One region of the Glutamicibacter sp. V16R2B1 genome, then DNA from elsewhere that is predicted to be linked to it. Evidence: riboswitches for the same ligand, from Rfam matches in the RefSeq annotation. Region 1 holds a riboswitch; each other region holds the start of a gene.
What was found. Region 1 has a riboswitch for S-adenosylmethionine ahead of FDN03_RS04465 (ABC transporter ATP-binding protein). Riboswitches for the same ligand answer to the same signal wherever they lie in the genome.
Positions count from the first base shown of each region.

Region 1 (5,727 bases):
ACCAGCAGAATCGGGTCGTTGACCGGGGCCTGGGCGCCGGTGCGCAGCGGGGATTCGTTGGTGCCGTTGTAGACGTCATAGGTGCCCAGCACATCGGCGATGAACAGCCCGTCGAACTTGCCCTTTTCCAGCACCTTGGCCAGGTGGGTCCAGTAGCCCAGGGTGTTGTAGCTTGCGGCTTGGTCCTGCGGGTGGCGCCAGAGTCCGGGCGACTGGTGGGCGACGCAGTTCATGTCAAAGGCGTTGAACAGGATTTCGCGGGGTGTGCGGCTCATGGCGGTCCTTCTTTCGGGGGTTTGATTCGATGGTGGCGGGCGGGACTAGCGGAAGCTGACCTGGCCCGGGGCGGGGACGTCCCCGGTGGCGTTCAGCCGCACCGGGGGCACCGCGTTGATCTCGTAGTCGCCCACGATGCGGGATTTGTAGATGGCGGGGTTGTGGGTGGCGATGGTGCGGGCGTTGCGCCAGTGCCGGTCCATGTTGCAGCTGGCCTTGGTGGCCGAGGCGCCCAGCGGGTCAAAGAGCTTGCTGGTCACCCCGATGGTCAGCGGCTGGGTGACCGATTGGGCGCGGTTGGCGGCCAACTCGCACACCGCATAGCGTTCGGCGGGGCTCAGGTTGGCGTCGGCCAGGGCGGCCTCGACCTCCAGCACGGCGCCCATCACCACCGACTCGATGGCGAAGACCTCGGCCGAGACCTCCCCCACGACCTGCAGGACCTGCGGTTCGTGGCGGACCGGGACCCCGGTGCCGGTGCTGAAGCTGCGGGTGCGCAGCTGGACCGAGGAGCGCAGGTCATTCAGCGCCGCGCGGGCCACGCCGGCCTGCACGGCCAGCAGCACCAGCTGGAAGACCGCCGATTCGGTGTCGTTCTCATGCTGCGGGATGAAGCTGTCCACCGGGACCCGCTCGAACGTGGTGGTGCCGGTGCCCGTCAGCTGCTGGCCGAACCCGTCCCAGTCATCCAGGATCCGCACCCCGGAATGCTGGGTGGCCACGACGGCGATCTGCCGACCGGGCAGCTGCGGGTGGGCCACGGCCACCATGGTCCAGTCGGCAAAGATGGTCCCGGTGCAGTAGTACTTCTCCCCGGTGACGAACCAGCGGCCCTCGTGCTCGGTGGCCGTGGTGTTCAGGCTGCCCAGCCGGTTGCCGCCGCGTTCGGTGTAGGCGTTGCCCACAATGTGCCCGGCTGAGATCCGCTCCAGCCATTTGGCCTGCAGCGACTGGTCCTCGAAGGCCAGCACGTCTTCGACGAAGGCCAGGTGGGCACGCCAGAGCTGGGCGATGTGGGAGTCGGCTTCGGCCAGTTCAATCAGCAGGCGGAAGACATCGGACATGCGGGCACCGTACCCGCCGCGGTCCACCGGGACGCGCAGGGCCCCGAAGCGTTCCCGGTTCAGCAGCCCCACTTGCTCAAAGGGCAGGATGCGCTCCCGGTCCCGGTGGGCCGCGCCCTCGGCGATTTGCGCGAAGACCGGTCGGAAGGTGGCGGCCAGGCGTTCATATTGTTCGTCGGCCCCAGGCCCCGGGGTGATCTTCAGCAGCTGCCGCTCGGGCAGCTGCTCGGGGTGCTGGTCCAGGTCCACGGCGTTGCCGGCAGGGGCCTGGGCAGGGTCGGACAGCGCGTTGAAGTCCGGTTGGGGTTCGCCGAATGACATGCAAGAGCCTCAATTCTTCCATCGGTCCTGGCGGTAGCACCGGCCCGCATGGGGTGGTTGCTGCGGCGTCGTGGAGCCAGATCTCTCGGCCGCTCTGGATGGTTCATCTCATTTGTACCGGCGGTGACGAAGCCGGCTCAAGGCTTGGCGTCATATTTCGGGGCATGAAGCGCAGATGACGTCGAACGCCCGGATCGCGCGAATGGGCAGGACGTTACAGCCTGACCCCGTCAAGCGGCAGAATGATGCAGAATCCACAAGGGATCAAAGAAATACCAGAATTACCGGCCCCAGAAACGTATGCTTCGAAGATTCGTCACATTACGAACGATTTGCCTTCCATCCGTTCGGGACGATTACATGGTGGCGTAACCATCCCGAGCGGCCGAGAGATCTGGCTCGTTGACGCCGCAGCAACCACCATGACGGGGAGAAGGCCTCTTCCTGCATGGACGGTGCTAACGCCAGAAGCGATGGAGATGACAATGAGTACTGTCCTTGTGTCGCCCACACCCGTGGCGCCATCCACTGCCCGATCGGTTCAGTTCCACAACCTGGGGCGTTCGTTCACCGCAGGACGGCAGACCCGCACGGTCCTGTCGGGCATCGACCTGCAGATCACCGCCGGTCAGGTGGTGGCCATCCTGGGCGCCAGCGGCTGCGGCAAGTCCACACTGCTGCGCACCGTCAGCGGCCTGGATCACCCCAGTGTCGGCCAGGTCCGCATTGGCGGCCACGCCGTGGAGGGAATCGATGACCGCTGTGCGGTGGCGTTCCAGGAACCCCGGTTGCTGCCGTGGCGGACGGTGCGCCAGAACATCGCCCTGGGCCTGTCTCCGCAGCTGACAGCCCAGGCCGGCCGCGAGCTGATCGCCGAGCTGCTGGAACTGACCGAACTCACCCACGCGGCGGAACTTCGTCCGCGCGAGATTTCCGGGGGCATGGCCCAGCGCGTTTCACTGGCCCGCGCCCTGGCACGGCGCCCCGGGGTCCTGCTGCTGGACGAACCGTTCGGCGCGCTGGATGCCCTGACCCGCCTGAAAATGCAGGATCTGCTGCTGGAGATCCACCGTTCGTTCCCGACCACGGTGCTGATGGTCACCCATGACGTGGACGAGGCCCTGAGCCTGGCCGACCGCGTCATTGTCCTGGGGCACCGGCGGCCGAACGCGGAGCAGAAGCAGAACGGGGCCGGGGTCATCGAGGACCTGACCCTGAACTCCCCCAGGCCCCGCAACCGGACGGGTTCCGGATTCACCACCCAGCGCGCGCATCTGCTGCAGCTGCTCGGTGTCAACCCGTCGGGCCATTAACCCCCGCGCCGCGTCGCCTTCCTGCCCACCCCTCCCCCTTGCGTCCGGGCCTCCTCCCGTGCGCCGCCGAACCCACCCGCTAAGGATTCCCATGTCAAAATTCACCCTGTCCCGCCGTTGCGCATTCACCTTCGCCGCCGTCGCATTGGCCGCGAGCAGCCTCAGCGGCTGCGCCGGGGAGAACGCCGCTGCCGGTGAGACCCTGACCCTCGACTATGCGACCTACAACCCCCTGAGCCTGGTGCTGAAGGAAAAGGGATGGCTGGAGGATGCGCTGGCCGACGACGGCATCAGCGTCGAATGGATCCAGTCGGCCGGGTCAAACAAGGCCAACGAGGCACTGCGTGCGGACGCCATCGACGTGGGCTCCACCGCCGGATCCGCCGCCCTGCTGGCCCGCTCCAACGGTTCCCCGATCAAGACGATCGCGTTGTACTCGCAGCCCGAATGGTCAGCACTGGTCGTGGGCAAGGATTCACCGGTTTCCTCGGTCGCCGACCTGAAGGGCAAGCAGGTCGCGGCCACCAAGGGCACCGACCCCTACTTCTTCCTGCTGCAGGCCCTGCAGGAGGCGGGATTGGGGGAAAAGGACATCACGTTGCAGAACGTGCAGCACGCCGACGGGCGCACCGCTTTGGCCAACGGCTCGGTGGATGCCTGGAGCGGACTGGACCCGATCATGGCGTCCGCCGAACAGGACGGGGCACGCCTGCTGTACCGCAACCTGGACTTCAACACCTATGGGGCGCTCAACGCCCGTGAGGACTTCCTCAAGGACAGCCCGGAAGTGGCGCAGACCGTGGTTGACGCCTATGAGAAGGCGCGCCAGTGGGCCGGCAGCCACCCGGAGGAAACCGCACAGATCCTGGCCGATGTCGCCGGACTGGACGCTCAGGTCGCCGACACGGTCATCTCCGAGCGATCCAACCTCGACGTGGCGGCGGTCCCGGGCGAGAAGTTCGTTCAGGTGCTGGGCAACATTGGGCCGGTGTTTGTCGACAGCGGCGATGTGAAGAGCCAAGCCGAGGTGGACGCCGCACTGGACACCCTGGTTGACGACCAGTTTGCCCGGCAGGCCGATGCCTCACAGATTGCGGGTGAATAGGCGATGACCGCTCCTGTTGACCAGCAGCCGGCCACCACACAAGCCGATGCCCCGCGCGCCGGGCTGCTCGCCGCACTGCTGGGGCTCCCGCACTGGCTGGTGGGCCTGGTTGTCCCCGCCCTGGTCCTGGTGGCGTGGCAGTTGGCCACGACAAGCGGACTGGTGCCCTCCTATGCGCTGCCTACCCCGGCCTCCGTCATCACCGCCGCCGTTGACCTGCTGGAGCGCGGTGAGCTGTGGACCCACATAGGCATCTCCGCCCAGCGGGTCCTGTTGGGCTTTGCCGCCGGTTCGCTGCTGGGCCTGGTCTTCGGTGCCCTGGTGGGACTATCGAAGCTGGCCGATGCCCTGCTGAGCCTGAGCATCGGGGCGCTGCGCGCGGTCCCGTCACTGGCCTGGGTTCCGCTGCTGGTGCTGTGGATGAAGATGGGTGAGGACTCCAAGGTCACCCTGATCATCATCGGCGCCTTCTTCCCGGTCTTCACCACCGTCTCCCTGGCGCTGCGCCACGTGGATCCCCAGCTGGTGGAGGCGGCCCGCTCCTTTGGCTACCGGGGCCTGCGCCTGCTGCGCACCGTTCAGCTGCCGGCCGTGGTTCCCGCGATCTTCTCCGGGCTGCGCCTGGCCCTGGCCCAGGCATGGCTGTTCCTGGTGGCGGCCGAACTGCTCGGCGCCTCCATGGGCCTGGGGTTCCTGCTCACCGATTCCCAAAACAATGGGCGCATTGACCGCCTGATCCTGACCATCATCTTGCTGGCGATCTTCGGCAAACTCACCGATGCCCTGCTGTCCATCGCCGAACGCAAGGCCATTGCCCGCTGGGCCTAGGGCCCGCGACCACGTGTAAAGGATTTTCTTCGATGACAACCATCGACCTGACCTCCGAGGAAAGCACCGACGAAGCCACCCGCCAGCGCTTCTGGGATGAAGCGGCGAACCTGCTGGACTGGGACACCCGATGGCACACCACCTCCCGGATCGTTGCCGCCGACCCCGCCGCCGAACGCGGCCCGCAGATTTCCTGGTACCTGGGCGGCACGCTGAACGCCGCCGTGAACTGCGCGGACCGTCATGTGGCGGCCGGCCGCGGTGAGAAGGTGGCCCTGTACTTCGAGGGGGAACCCGGGGACCGGGAGACCGTCACCTACCGGGAACTGGCCGAACGGGTATGCCAGGCCGCGAACGCGCTGACCGAACTGGGGATCGGGAAGGGTGACCGGGTGGTCATCTACCTGCCGGTGCTGGTGGAGACGGTGGTCATCACCCTGGCCTGCGCCCGCATTGGCGCGATCCACTCCCTGGTTTTCGGCGGGTTCTCCGCCGCGGCCCTGAAGTTCCGGGTCGAGGACACCGCAGCGAAGCTGCTGGTCACCACGGACGGCCAGTTTCGCCGCGGCGCCGCCGTCCCGGTCAAGGACAACGCGGACGCGGCGGTGGCCGGGGAGAACAACATTGAGAACGTGCTGGTGATCCGGCGCACCGGGTGCGACATCGCCTGGACCGAGGGACGGGACGTGTGGTGGCACGAGCTGGTGGACAGCCAGCCCACCGAACACCAGGCCCAGGCCTTTGACGCCGAAACCCCGCTGTTCATCATGTACACCTCCGGGACCACCGGCAAGCCCAAGGGGCTGGTGCACACCACCGG
Region 1 covers NZ_VATX01000007.1:70,929-76,655, forward strand. The annotation lists gene FDN03_RS04455 (LLM class flavin-dependent oxidoreductase) at 1-275, opposite strand, end outside; gene FDN03_RS04460 (acyl-CoA dehydrogenase family protein) at 321-1,661, opposite strand; SAM riboswitch class I at 1,677-1,766, opposite strand; SAM riboswitch class I at 2,031-2,141, shown strand; gene FDN03_RS04465 (ABC transporter ATP-binding protein) at 2,147-2,974, shown strand; gene FDN03_RS04470 (aliphatic sulfonate ABC transporter substrate-binding protein) at 3,066-4,079, shown strand; gene FDN03_RS04475 (ABC transporter permease) at 4,083-4,907, shown strand; gene acs (acetate--CoA ligase) at 4,940-5,727, shown strand, end outside.

Region 2 (5,727 bases), on a different contig from region 1:
CCGATCAGCACCCCGCGCGGCAGCCAGCGGCCCGGGCGCACCACGTCGATCACGATCAACGCCATGATCATCGCGTTGATCTGCCCGAAGTCCAGGCTGTCCCGCCAGGGCCCGCTCACCCCGATCAGCGTGATGGCCAGCAGCACCGCCAGGCCGCGGCGGAGCTGGGTGTGGGCGAACCAGCCCAGCGCCCCGTGGCGGTGCATGTAGCCGACCGCCAAGAGCGCGGCCCCCACCAGGCACAGCAGCGTGGTGGCGGTGATCAGCACCATGCCCAGCGTCGCGGGCAGCAGCGCGAAGGGCAGGAACAAGGCGGCGGCGAACGGCGGGTAGGTGAACGGCAGGCCCCGGGTGCCCAGCTCCTGCGGCATCGGGTCATACAAGGAACGCTCGTTCAGCCCGGCGAACAGCACCTTCGCCCCTTCGCGGTACACCCGGAAGTCCAGCCCGTACAGCGGGGAGGCCAGCAGCACGATCCCCAGCGCGGCGGCCAGGCCCAGCAGGAACCAGGGCCGGCGGAACAGGGACAGCCACTGGCGCGGCGTGATGGAGGCTTGAAATCCAGGATTCTCTAAAGGCACCCGATAAGTCTATGGGGGTCCGCCCCCGCGGTGGGCCGCCCACCGCGGGGACGGCACCGCCGCCGCACGATCCGGGCCCTTTAACGCAGTGCGCGCCGGGACATCCACCGCATACTGGTGGATGTCCCGGCGCGCGCAAAAAAGCTGCTGCGTCGCAGGGCGGCTAGGCGAACACGCGCTCGGCCAGCACCCCGGCCAGCTGCACCGCGTCGGTCAGGAACCCGTCGTGGCCGATCGGCGAGTCGATGTAGTGCACCGGCGCGGCGCCGGGAATCAGCGCGGCCAGCTGCTCGGACTGCTCGGGCAGGTAGAGCCGGTCGCTGCGCACCGCGGCGATCACCGTGTTCACCCCGGCCAGCCGGGCCAGGGCGTGCTCCAGCGAGCCGAACCCGCGGGCCACGTCGTGGCTCATCAGCGCCTCGGTGAGCACCAGGTAGCTGTTCGCGTCAAAACGCCGGGACAGCTTGGCCGCCTGGTGGTCCAGGTAGCTTTCGACCATGTAGCGTCCGCGCGGCCAGCTGGCCGATCCCAGCGGGTCCTCCTGGCCCTGCCCCCTGCGTCCGAAGCGCTGCTGCAGCTCGGCCTCGGAACGGTAGGTGACGTGCGCCAGGCGCCGGGCCACCCCGAGCCCGGCGTCCGGCGCCCGCCCGGTGTGGTAGTAGTCCCCATTGGCGAAGTGCGGGTCCAGCCGGATCGATTCGCTTTGCACCTGGGCGAAGGCGATCTGTTCGGCGCTGGCCTGCGCGCAGGCGGCCATCACCACCAGGTTGCGCACCCGGTGCGGGTAGAGCACGGCCCACTCCAGGGCCCGTGCCCCGCCCATCGACCCGCCGATCACCGCGTGCCAGGTCTCGATCCCCAGCGCGTCGGCCAGCCGGGCCTCCAGGTGCACCGAGTCCTTGATGGTGGTGAACGGGAAACGCGAACCCCAGGCCCGCCCGTTGGCGTCCAGGCTGCCCGGCCCGGTGCTGCCGTTGCAGCCGCCGACGATGTTCGCCGCCACCACGTGGTAGCGGTTGGTGTCGATCGGCTTGCCGGGGCCCACGAAGTCCTCCCACCAGCCGTCGAAGTCCGAGTCCCCGCGGCTGACGTGGGCATCGCCGGTCAGCGCGTGGGTGATCAGCACCGCGTTGGAGCCCTGTGCGTCCAGTTCCCCCCAGGTTTCGTAGGCCAGCTCCACCTGCGGCAGGTAGCCGCCGGTTTCAAAGCCATACTCCCCCACCGCCGCTCGGCGCCTCATGCCGTGCACGGCGGTGCGGGTGGCCGGCCGCCCGGTCCTTGCGATCGCAGTCATCGGCTTAGCGCGCTTCGGCCAGGGTCTCGTCGGTCTGGCGGGCGGCCACGGCCGCGAAGCCCAGTTCCAGGTCGGCCAGGATGTCCTTGACGTTCTCCAGCCCCACGCTCAGGCGCACCAGCCCCGGACGCACCCCCGCGGCCAGCTGCTCGGCGTCGCTGAGCTGGGCGTGGGTGGTGGAGGCCGGGTGCACCACCAGGGAGCGCACGTCCCCCAGGTTGGCCACGTTCGAATGCAGCACCAGCGCATCGGCGAACGCCTGGCCGGCCGCGGCCCCGCCGGCCACGTCGAAGGAGACGATCGCGCCCACCCCGTTCGGCCCGTACTTGCGTCCGCGTTCGTACCACGGGGAGGAGGGCAGCCCGGCGTAGGAGACCTGCTGCACCTGCGGGTGCGCCTCCAGCCAGCGGGCCACCTGGACCGCGTTGGCCACGTGGCGCTCCATGCGCAGGGACAGGGTTTCCAGGCCCTGGGCGATCAAGAACGCGTTGAAGGGGGACACGGCCGAACCCAGGTCGCGCAGCAGCTGCACCCGCGCCTTGAGGATGTAGGCCAGGTTCGCCCCCAGTGCGCCGTCCACGCCCAGGTCGCGGGCGAAGACCAGGTTGTTGTAGGACTCATCCGGGGTGTTGAAGCCCGGGAACTTCTGCGGGTCGGCCCCGAAGTCGAAGTTGCCCGAATCCACGATCACCCCGGCGATCGCGGTGCCGTGCCCGCCCAGGTACTTCGTGGCCGAGTGGATGACGATGTCCGCGCCGGACTCGATCGGGCGGATCAGGTAGGGGGTGGACAGGGTGTTGTCCACCAGCAGCGGCACGCCGGCCGCGTGGGCGATGTCCGCGATCGCCGCAATGTCCAGCACGTCCTGGCGCGGGTTGGAGACCACCTCGCCGAACAGCGCCTTGGTGTTCGGGCGGATCGCGGCGCGCCACCCCTGCAGGTCGTCCGGGTCGGCCACGAAGCTGACCTCGATTCCCAGCTTGCGCAGCGTGTGCTTGAACAGGTTCTGGGTGCCCCCGTAGAGGCTGGGGCTGGCCACGATGTGGTCCCCCGCCTCGGCCAGGTTCAGGATCGCGAACGTGGTGGCCGCCTGCCCGGAGGCCAGCAGCAGGGCGCCCACCCCGCCCTCCAGGCTGGCGATCCGGTTCTCCACCGCCTCCTGGGTGGGGTTGCCGATGCGGGTGTAGATCGGACCCAGGTCCTGCAGCGCAAAGCGCTCGGCCGCGGTCTGCGCGGTGGGGAATTCGAAGGACGTGGTCTGGTAGATCGGCAGGGCCCGGGCCCCGGTGTGCGGGTCCGGGCTTTGCCCGGCGTGGATCTGACGGGTCTCGAATGACCAGTTTTCGCTCATGGTTTTCCTCCCATAGTTCGTTGACTATTCGGGGGTACACCACTGAAATTCACCCTAAGAGGCCGGTGGCCGGTGAGTTCTCAGGGTGTAACCCGCGCTTGTCCTTGGCACACCTAGGTGTGCAGGGCCAGGTCTTCACCCGGGGCACCCCACCGCGGTTGGAGGGTTGCCGCCCAGCAAGCCGGGGCTCGTAGCTGGGACTCATGACCTGCCACCAGTGTGCCGCAGGCGCGGCGGACGATGCAATCGGCGCTGCGTCCGCGGCGTCGCAATCGGTCACACAACAGCGCACCCCTTGCGCCGCACTTGGCACGTTCGGGCCGGAACGTCAACACCTGGAGAAATAATTAGGCGACCCTAAGTCGAGACTTGGATCACAAAAATGGCATGATGATCGCATGATGAGGCTAGATCACGTTTCGTATGCATGTGGCCCCGATGGGCTGATGGAAACCGCCGAACGCATCTCCCAGACCCTGGGCCTGGAGTTCGTCAAGGGTGGGATCCACCCACGATTCGGAACTCGCAATGTAATTTTTCCGCTGCAGCACAACCAGTACCTGGAAGTCGTCGAGGTGCTGGACCACCCGGCAAGCCTCAAGGCCCCCTTCGGGCAGGCCGTGCGCGCCCGCTCCGAACTGGGCGGGGGATGGATGGGCTGGTGCGTGTCCCTGGATGAGATGGGCCAGGCCGAGCAACGGCTGGGCCGCCAGGCCGTGCCGGGCAACCGCAAGTTCCCCGACGGGCGCGAACTGACCTGGCAGCAGATCGGCATCAAGGGCCTGATCGCCGACCCGCAGGTGCCCTACCTGCTGCGCTGGGACGACGGCACCGAGGACCTGCACCCTTCCCGCGCCCTGGACCCGGTGGGCTTCATCGATGAGATCACCATCGCCGGCTCCCGCGACCGGGTGCTGGAGTGGCTGGGCAAGCCCGATGAGGTGCAGCTGGGCGAGGTCACCATGAGCTACCAGTCCCCCAACGGGACCCCGGGCATCCTCTCGGTCACCTTCCAGACCCCCAAGGGCGAGGTCGTGCTGTAGCCAAGGACGCACGGATATAGGGGCAGGGCGTGAACCGCGAGGGTTCGCCCCCTGCCCCTGATCCGTTAACCCGCCGGCGCCGCGGCGCAAAGGCCGGGCGGCCGGCTCAGCCGCCGATCCCGATCGCCGGACCGATCAGCGCGAAGCCCACAAAGCCCACCGCGTCGAGCAGGAAGTGCGCGATCACCAGCGGCATCACCCGCCCCCACCGCAGGTACACCCAACCGAACACGGCGCCCATCACCGCGTTGCCGATGAACGGCCCGAATCCCTGGTACAGGTGGTAGCTGCCGCGCAGCAGCGCCGACCCCAGAAGCAGCGCCCAGGGGGCGATCTTCAGCGCCCGGCCGTGGGCGAAGAGGAAGGCCAGCATGAGCACCTCCTCCAGCACCGCGTGGCGGGCCGCGGACAGCAGCAGCACCGGCACCGTCCACCAATACCCCTCCAGGTTCGCCACCGACAGCGCGGTGGTCAGCCCCAGCGCCCGCCCCACCGCGTACAGGCCCAGGGTGCCCAGCCCCATCGCCAGGAACAAGCCGGCGCCCCAGGCCGCGTCTCGGCCGGGCCGGCGCAAATCGAACCCCACCTGCCGCGGCCCGAGCCCCAGACTGCGCGCCATGAAGTACAGCGCCAGCGCCACCGGCACCAGGGCGAAGGCGATGTCCAGCAGCTGGTAGGTCAGATCGAACCAGGGCCGGGCGCTGAGCGGGTTGTTCATCGAGGTGGTCTGCTCACCCAGCGGCGCGCGGGTCACCTTGTCCAGGAAGCTGACGATCGAATACACCGCGCTTTGGCCCAGCGACAGCGCCAGCACCAAAAAGATCTCGAATTTCAGCGGCCCCGCCTGCCGCGGGCCGTCTGCCAGATTGCTTTGCACCCCTTGATCCTATGCGTGCCCGCTGTGCCTGGGCTGAAGCACCGCGGTGGCTGCGATAGCGTTGGAACCGCTCGGCCCGCAGGTCCGGGCGCCGCCCCGCCCACCACATACCAAGGGAGAACCCGTGAGTCGAGCCGCCACCGATGCCGAGCTGGCCCTGGCCCGGCGCCTGGCCCCGCAGCTGTCCTGGCAAGGGGCCCGGGTGGAGGAAGGCGGGCAGTTCCACCGGGTGCTGCTGGGCAACGAGCAGGCGGTGATCCGCATGGCCCGCACCCCGCAGGCCAGCGCGGCCATGCCCCGCAGCGTGGCCCTGCACCGGGCCGTCTCCGAACGCCTTGCCTGGCAGGTGCCCACCGCGCTGGGCCCGATCGCCACTGACGCGCAAGGGCTGGCGGCGGTGGCGATGCGCTACATTCCCGGCACCGCGCACCCACCGCACCGGGGCGATGCGTGCATCCTGCGCCGGGTGGTCGATGCCCTGGCCGAGGTAGAGCTCGACACGCTGCGCCCGCTGCTGGCCGAACCGTTCGCGTTCGGCGGGCCGTGGACCACCGAGCGCCGCCAGGCCAGCCACGATGCGC
Region 2 covers NZ_VATX01000010.1:32,393-38,119, forward strand. The annotation lists gene FDN03_RS06535 (glycosyltransferase 87 family protein) at 1-581, opposite strand, end outside; gene FDN03_RS06540 (homoserine O-acetyltransferase) at 745-1,875, opposite strand; gene FDN03_RS06545 (bifunctional o-acetylhomoserine/o-acetylserine sulfhydrylase) at 1,880-3,226, opposite strand; SAM riboswitch class IV at 3,316-3,435, opposite strand; gene FDN03_RS06550 (VOC family protein) at 3,625-4,269, shown strand; gene FDN03_RS06555 (CPBP family intramembrane glutamic endopeptidase) at 4,376-5,146, opposite strand; gene FDN03_RS06560 (aminoglycoside phosphotransferase family protein) at 5,271-5,727, shown strand, end outside.
Region 2: linked by a shared signal. The riboswitch ahead of FDN03_RS06545 (bifunctional o-acetylhomoserine/o-acetylserine sulfhydrylase) and the one ahead of FDN03_RS04465 (ABC transporter ATP-binding protein) in region 1 are both predicted to bind S-adenosylmethionine.

Region 3 (5,727 bases), on a different contig from region 1:
TGAGCATGCCCTTGACCGGCTTGTCGGTCAGCGAGGCGGCGTGGGAAATCCAGGGCACGGTGAACGCCGCCGGGCGGGTGACGTCGCCGAAGAGGATCGAGGGGCGGGTGGCGCGTGAACCGTAGGACTGCACCCAGCCGTGCTCGGTGACCGCGAACCCGTCGAGGTTCTCCGCGAAGTACTGCACCATGTCGTTGCGTTCGGCTTCCCCGTGCACCAGCACATCCAGCCCCAGCTCCTCCTGCAGCGCGATCACCCGGGCGATCTCCTGCTCCACGAACCGGCGGTAGCCCTGGTCGTCCAGGGTGCCAGCGGTGTGGGCGGCCCGGGCGGCGCGCACCTCAGCGGTCTGCGGGAAGGAGCCGATGGTGGTGGTGGGCAGCAGCGGCAGCTGCAGGCCCGCCCGCTGCGCGGCGGCGCGCTGCTGCTCATCCGGGCGCTGCAGGTCCTGCTCACCCAGCCCGGCCAGGCGTTCACGCACCTCCGGCACCGTGGTGCCCGGGTAGGCGGCGCGGGCGGCCAGCGCCCGCTCGGTGGCCACCAGTTCGCGGGCGATCGCATCCTCCCCGTGCTCCAGGCCGGTGGCCAGGGTGAGCACCTCGCTGACCTTCTGGTCCGCGAACGCCAGCCAGTCGGCCAGCCCCTCGGGCAGGTTCCCCTCCAGGGCCACATCGTGCGGCACGTGCAGCAGCGAGGTGGCGGTGCCCACCGCCAGGCGTCCGCCGGCGGCGGTCACCGCCTGGCGCAGGGCGCGCAGCGCGATCAGCGAGGCGCCCAGGTGGTTGCGCCACACATTGCGGGCATCCACGATCCCGGCCACCACGGTGGTGCCCTGCAGCTGGCCAAGGAATTCGGGCTGCGGGGCCACCCCGCGCACCAGGTCCACCTGCACCGCGTCCACCCCGGCCCGGGCCAGTACCCCCAGGCCCTCACCGGGGCGGGTGAGCTGCCCGGCGGTGCCGTACCCGGTGGTGACCAGCAGCGCCGGGCGCGGGCCGGAGGACAGCTGGCGGTACACGCGTTCGGCCAGGCCGCCGGGCACCGCGTGCCGGGCACCGGCCTCGGTGACCAGGGCCGGCTCATCGAGCTGCACCCAGCCCACCCCGGCGGCGGCCAGCTCGGCCAGCAGCTGGGCGTAGACCTCGACGAGCTCATCGATCCGGTGCAGCGGCGTGAACCCGGAGCGGGCGGCGCCCTCCTCGGCCTTGGCCAGCAGCAGGAAGCTGATCGGGCCGACCAGGGTGGGGCGGATGGTGTGCCCGGCCCGGGCGTGGGCGGTGAAGTTCTCCAGCAGCCCGGCGGGGTTGGCGCGCAGGGTGGTGCGCTCGCCGAGCTCCGGGACCAGGTAGTGGTAGTTGGTGTCGAACCACTTGGTCATTTCCAGTGGGGCGCGCTGCGCGTCACCGCGGGCCAGCGTGAAGGCGTCGGCGGTGCTCAGCGGGGCGCTGAGCACCTCGGCGAAGCGGGAGGGCACCGCCCCGAGCGCCACCAGCGTGTCCAGCACCTGGTCGTAGTAGGCGTGGTCCCCGGGCAGGGAGCCGTTCGCCGGGTCAAGCCCCAGCTGCACCAGGCGTTCCAGGTTCTGCTGCTGCACGGCAAAGGCCCGCTCGTGCAGCTGCTGCTCGGTCAGGGTGCCGGCCCAGTGCGCCTCCAGCGCCTTTTTCAGTTCGCGGCGCCGGCCGATGCGCGGGTAGCCGAGGATGCTGGCCTGCGGGAAGTGCTGCTTGCTCATGGTGTTCTCCTAGTTTTCTGCCGGGCCGGGGTGCCCGGCCGGGTCGTTGGGCAATTCGGTGGTTCGTCGGTGGAAGCGGGCGCCTAGGCCCCGCTGTGGGCGGCCCAGGATTGGGCCAAGGTGCTGCGGGCGCCGGGCAGCTGCAGCTGCTCGATCACGTCCAGGCTGCCGCGGTGGTCGTTGAACGTGTACAGGTGCAGCCCCGGGGCCCCGTCATCGAACGCCGCCCGGGCCAGGTCCACCGCCCAGCGCACCCCGATGCGGTGGCGTTCGGCGTCGCTGGTCGCGCTTTGCAGCGCGTGGGCCAGGATCGGGTCCGGCTGCACCCCGGTCAGCGCCGCCAGCCGGTTTAGCCGGCGCAGCGAATTGAGCGGGATGATGCCGGGGATGATCGGGATGCACACCCCGGCGCGGCGGGCCGCGGCGAGCAGCCCCCGGTAGTCCTCGGGCTGGAAGTAGACCTGGGTGATCGCATAGTCCGCCCCGGAGCGCTGCTTGCCCAGCAGCACCTCGATGTCGTGCTCGAAGCTCGGGGACTCGGGGTGGCGGTGCGGGTAGGCGGCCACCCCCACCCCCAGCCGGCCCCCGGCCAGGGAGGCGGCGTGTTCGTCCTCCACCTGGCGGATCAGCTCGATCAGGTAGCGGGCGAACGGGAATTCACCGCGCCAGCCCTGCGGGTCCTGCGGCAGGTCACCGCGCAGCGCCAGCACCCCGCGCACCCCCAGGGCGATGAAGTGGCGGATCAGCACGCGCAGCGACTGCGCCGACTCCCCCACACAGGTCAAGTGCGCCAGCGGGCGCAGCTTGGTCTGGGTGACGAGGTGTTCGATCAGCGCCAGGGACTGGGCGCGGCGGGCCGGGGTGCCCGAATAGGTGACCGAGACGTAGTCCGGGCTGGTGTCGGCCAGCTGCTCGATGCTGTGGTAGACCGACTCGGCCACCTCGCGGTTCACCGGCGGGTAGAGCTCGTAGGACAGGGACGGTGGGGCCACCGAACCGGGCATGTGTTCCTCCTCGTGTCAGCGACGAGGCAGTGCACCGTGACCCGCACCCTGGGGTGCGGCCGGCAGCGGCCGGGCCCGGCGCGGCGGCCGGGGCGGATCGGACGGTACTGCTCCATCGTTTCTGGCATTAGCACCTTTCGGTTTCCCGGTGGTTGCTGCGGCGTCGTCGAGCCAGATCTCTTAGCCGCTCTTGATGGGTTGTTGGTGATTCCATCGTTCGCCAGGGCCCGGCGGCGGCGCAAGCACGCCGGGCCGCGCCGCGTCATCCGCCGTCCCACCCCGTCATGTGACGCGTGAACGTTAAGATGACGCGATTCTTACGCCCGCAGTGTGACGCGTGGGCGGTGACCGGTTTTCCCCGGGTTGCCGGGGGCGCACCGGGGGGCAGGGCCGCTGAAGTGTTGCGCCGGGCGGCTTTGTGTGACGCGGTGATGACGCGCCGTGCGGCCCGTGCCAAAGCCCGGCCGATCACCTACACTCCGGGAAAGGATGAAAGTCTTCGGCCACTGGGTGCGCCGGCAGGGGCCGCGGGCGCAGGGGCCGAACCGGTGCCAAGGAGCCGCAATGTACACCGCAATCCGCCTGTCCTTGACCGTGGTGCTGTGCCTGGTCGCCTCGCTGGTGTTGCCGATGCTGTATTCGCGCCTCCTGCAGCCGCTGCGCCAGCAGGTGCAGTACGGCGGCACGGTCAGCGGCCTGCTGGTGCTGACCGGGGCCTGCCTACTGGTCTACAGGCTGCTGCTGGCAGTGCAGGGCCGGGTGCTGGAGGAGTTGCCCCGGCGCTGGCCGGCCGCCGGGCTGGTGGTGCTCACCGCCGCCGGCTGTGTGCTCTTGAGCTGGTACGGGCAGCTGAGCTGGTTTTTCGGGACCCAGTCCTTCCTGGCCGCGCTGGTGTACATCGGGTTCACCCTCGGTGCGCTGCTGCTGCGCCGCCCGGCCCGCCCGCTGGATCGGCGGGCCGGGGCATGACCCCGCACGCTTCCCGGACCGCGGCCGGTGCATCATCTAGGCTGGTGACTACGATGAATGCCAGGCAGAAGACCCACCTAAGCGGCGGGCGCGAGCGCGCCATCAGCGAAGCTGCACGCCCCGATGAGGACGAGTTCCGTGTGGACATTGAGCGGATCCGCTTCTCCCCCTACTTTTCCCGGCTCTCCGCGGTCACCCAGGTGATCCCGCAGGCCGGGGCCGGCACCGTGGTGCACAACCGACTGACCCATTCGCTGAAGGTGTCGGCCGTGGCCCGCTCGATCGCGATCGGGCTGCGCAACTCGGATCCGCGCACCCAACAGCTGGTGGAGGAGCTGGGCGGCTGCGACCCGGTGGTGGTGCAGGCCGCGGCCGCCGCCCACGACCTGGGCCACCCGCCGTTTGGGCACCTGGGTGAGCAGGAGCTGGACCGGGTGGCGCGGCAGAGCCTGGGGCTGCCCGACGGGTTTGAGGGCAACGCCCAGACCTTTCGCATCCTCACCGCCCTGGACAGCTGCGACGCCACCGCCCGCGGGCTGAACCTGACCCGGGCGGTGCGCGCCGGGGTGCTGAAGTACCCGTGGTCGCGCAACGAATGGCTGAACCAGCCGCTGCGCTCCCCGCAGGACCTGCCGCGCGGGGCCGGGAACCATTCGGGGGCCGGGGCGGCGAAGTTCTCCTGCTATGACATCGAGATCGCCGAGATGCACGATGTGCTCTCCGTGTTCCCGCGCATCGCCACCCACCAGCAGACCCTGGAATGCTCGGTCATGGACATCGCCGACGACATCGCCTATGCCGTGCACGACCTGGATGACTTCTACCGGGCCGGGGTGCTGCAGTACACCACGGTCTCCGCCGAGCTGCGGGCCTGGCTGAACCATTCGCGCTCCCTGGCCGAAATCCCCGAAGGGGAACTGGACATGCGCCGCCCGGGTCACGCGCTGGAGCGCACCTGGCGCCGGCTGCTGGCCAAGGACCCGTGGGTCGCCTGCCCGGAGGCGTTCCGCGACTCGGTGGAACGGGTGGAACACGACCTGGTGGAGGGGCTGCTGGCGGTGCCGTACAACGGCGGGCTGGAGGCGGACCGGGCGGTCACCGGCTTCACCCGGCGCTGGATTGACCGGCTGCAGGCCTCGATCGCGGTGGAACGCACCCCGGTGGTCCGCAGCGGCCACGTCCGGCTCGCGGACGCTGCCTGGCATGATGTGGTGGTGCTCAAGTTCGTGCACTCGCGCTTCGTGCTGGACCGCTCGGATTTGGCGGTCTACCAGCGCGGGCAGACCCGGATCATCTCCTCGCTGGCCGAGGGGTTCAAAGCCTGGCTGAATGACCCGGACGACGCCTCCCGCGCCCCGCGCCGGCTGCTGGATTCGGTGGAGGCCGCCACCGAGGAGTACCGCCAGCTGCGGGCCATGGAGCCCCAGCGCTTTGGGCCGGCCGGGGACGGAGAGGTCCAGCGCCTGGGCCAGGCCCGGGCGATCGTGGACTATATCGCCTCCTTCACCGACGCGCAGGCGGTGTCGGTCAACGCGCTGCTGACCGGAACCTCGGAAGGGATCTGGGAAGTGGGCCGCGGACTCTAGCACCCGGCCCGGTCGCTGCCGAACGCGCCCAACCTTCAGGCAGCCCCTGTCGGTCACATTGCCTGCGGGGATTGGCGCGGCGGCAGGGCTTGTGCCAAGAATGGTCTGGGGTTGGGTCCAAGCCAGGCCCCTGACTTCTACGACGGGATGAACCTTGGTGTTGCGTGTTCTTGTTCCCTCCAACGAGTTGGCCCGCCGCCTGGATCTGCCCGGGGTCGAGCCGATCGTGTGGCATTTGAACGACACTGCCGCGGATGCCCCGCCCGCGCAGGTGCTGGTGACCGAGCGGCCCCGCAACCCGCAGCACCGTGCCAGGGTCTCGCGCATTCCGGGACTGGAGCATGTGCACCTGATGTCGATCGGCTACGAGTGGGTGCTGGAGCACCTGCCCGCCGGGGTGGGACTGAGCAACTCGCGCGGGGCCATCGAGGACGCG
Region 3 covers NZ_VATX01000004.1:52,245-57,971, reverse strand. The annotation lists gene metE (5-methyltetrahydropteroyltriglutamate--homocysteine S-methyltransferase) at 1-1,732, opposite strand, end outside; gene FDN03_RS01765 (methylenetetrahydrofolate reductase) at 1,816-2,736, opposite strand; SAM riboswitch class I at 2,846-2,936, opposite strand; gene FDN03_RS01760 (hypothetical protein) at 3,301-3,705, shown strand; gene dgt (dGTP triphosphohydrolase) at 3,759-5,291, shown strand; gene FDN03_RS01750 (2-hydroxyacid dehydrogenase) at 5,449-5,727, shown strand, end outside.
Region 3: linked by a shared signal. The riboswitch ahead of FDN03_RS01765 (methylenetetrahydrofolate reductase) and the one ahead of FDN03_RS04465 (ABC transporter ATP-binding protein) in region 1 are both predicted to bind S-adenosylmethionine.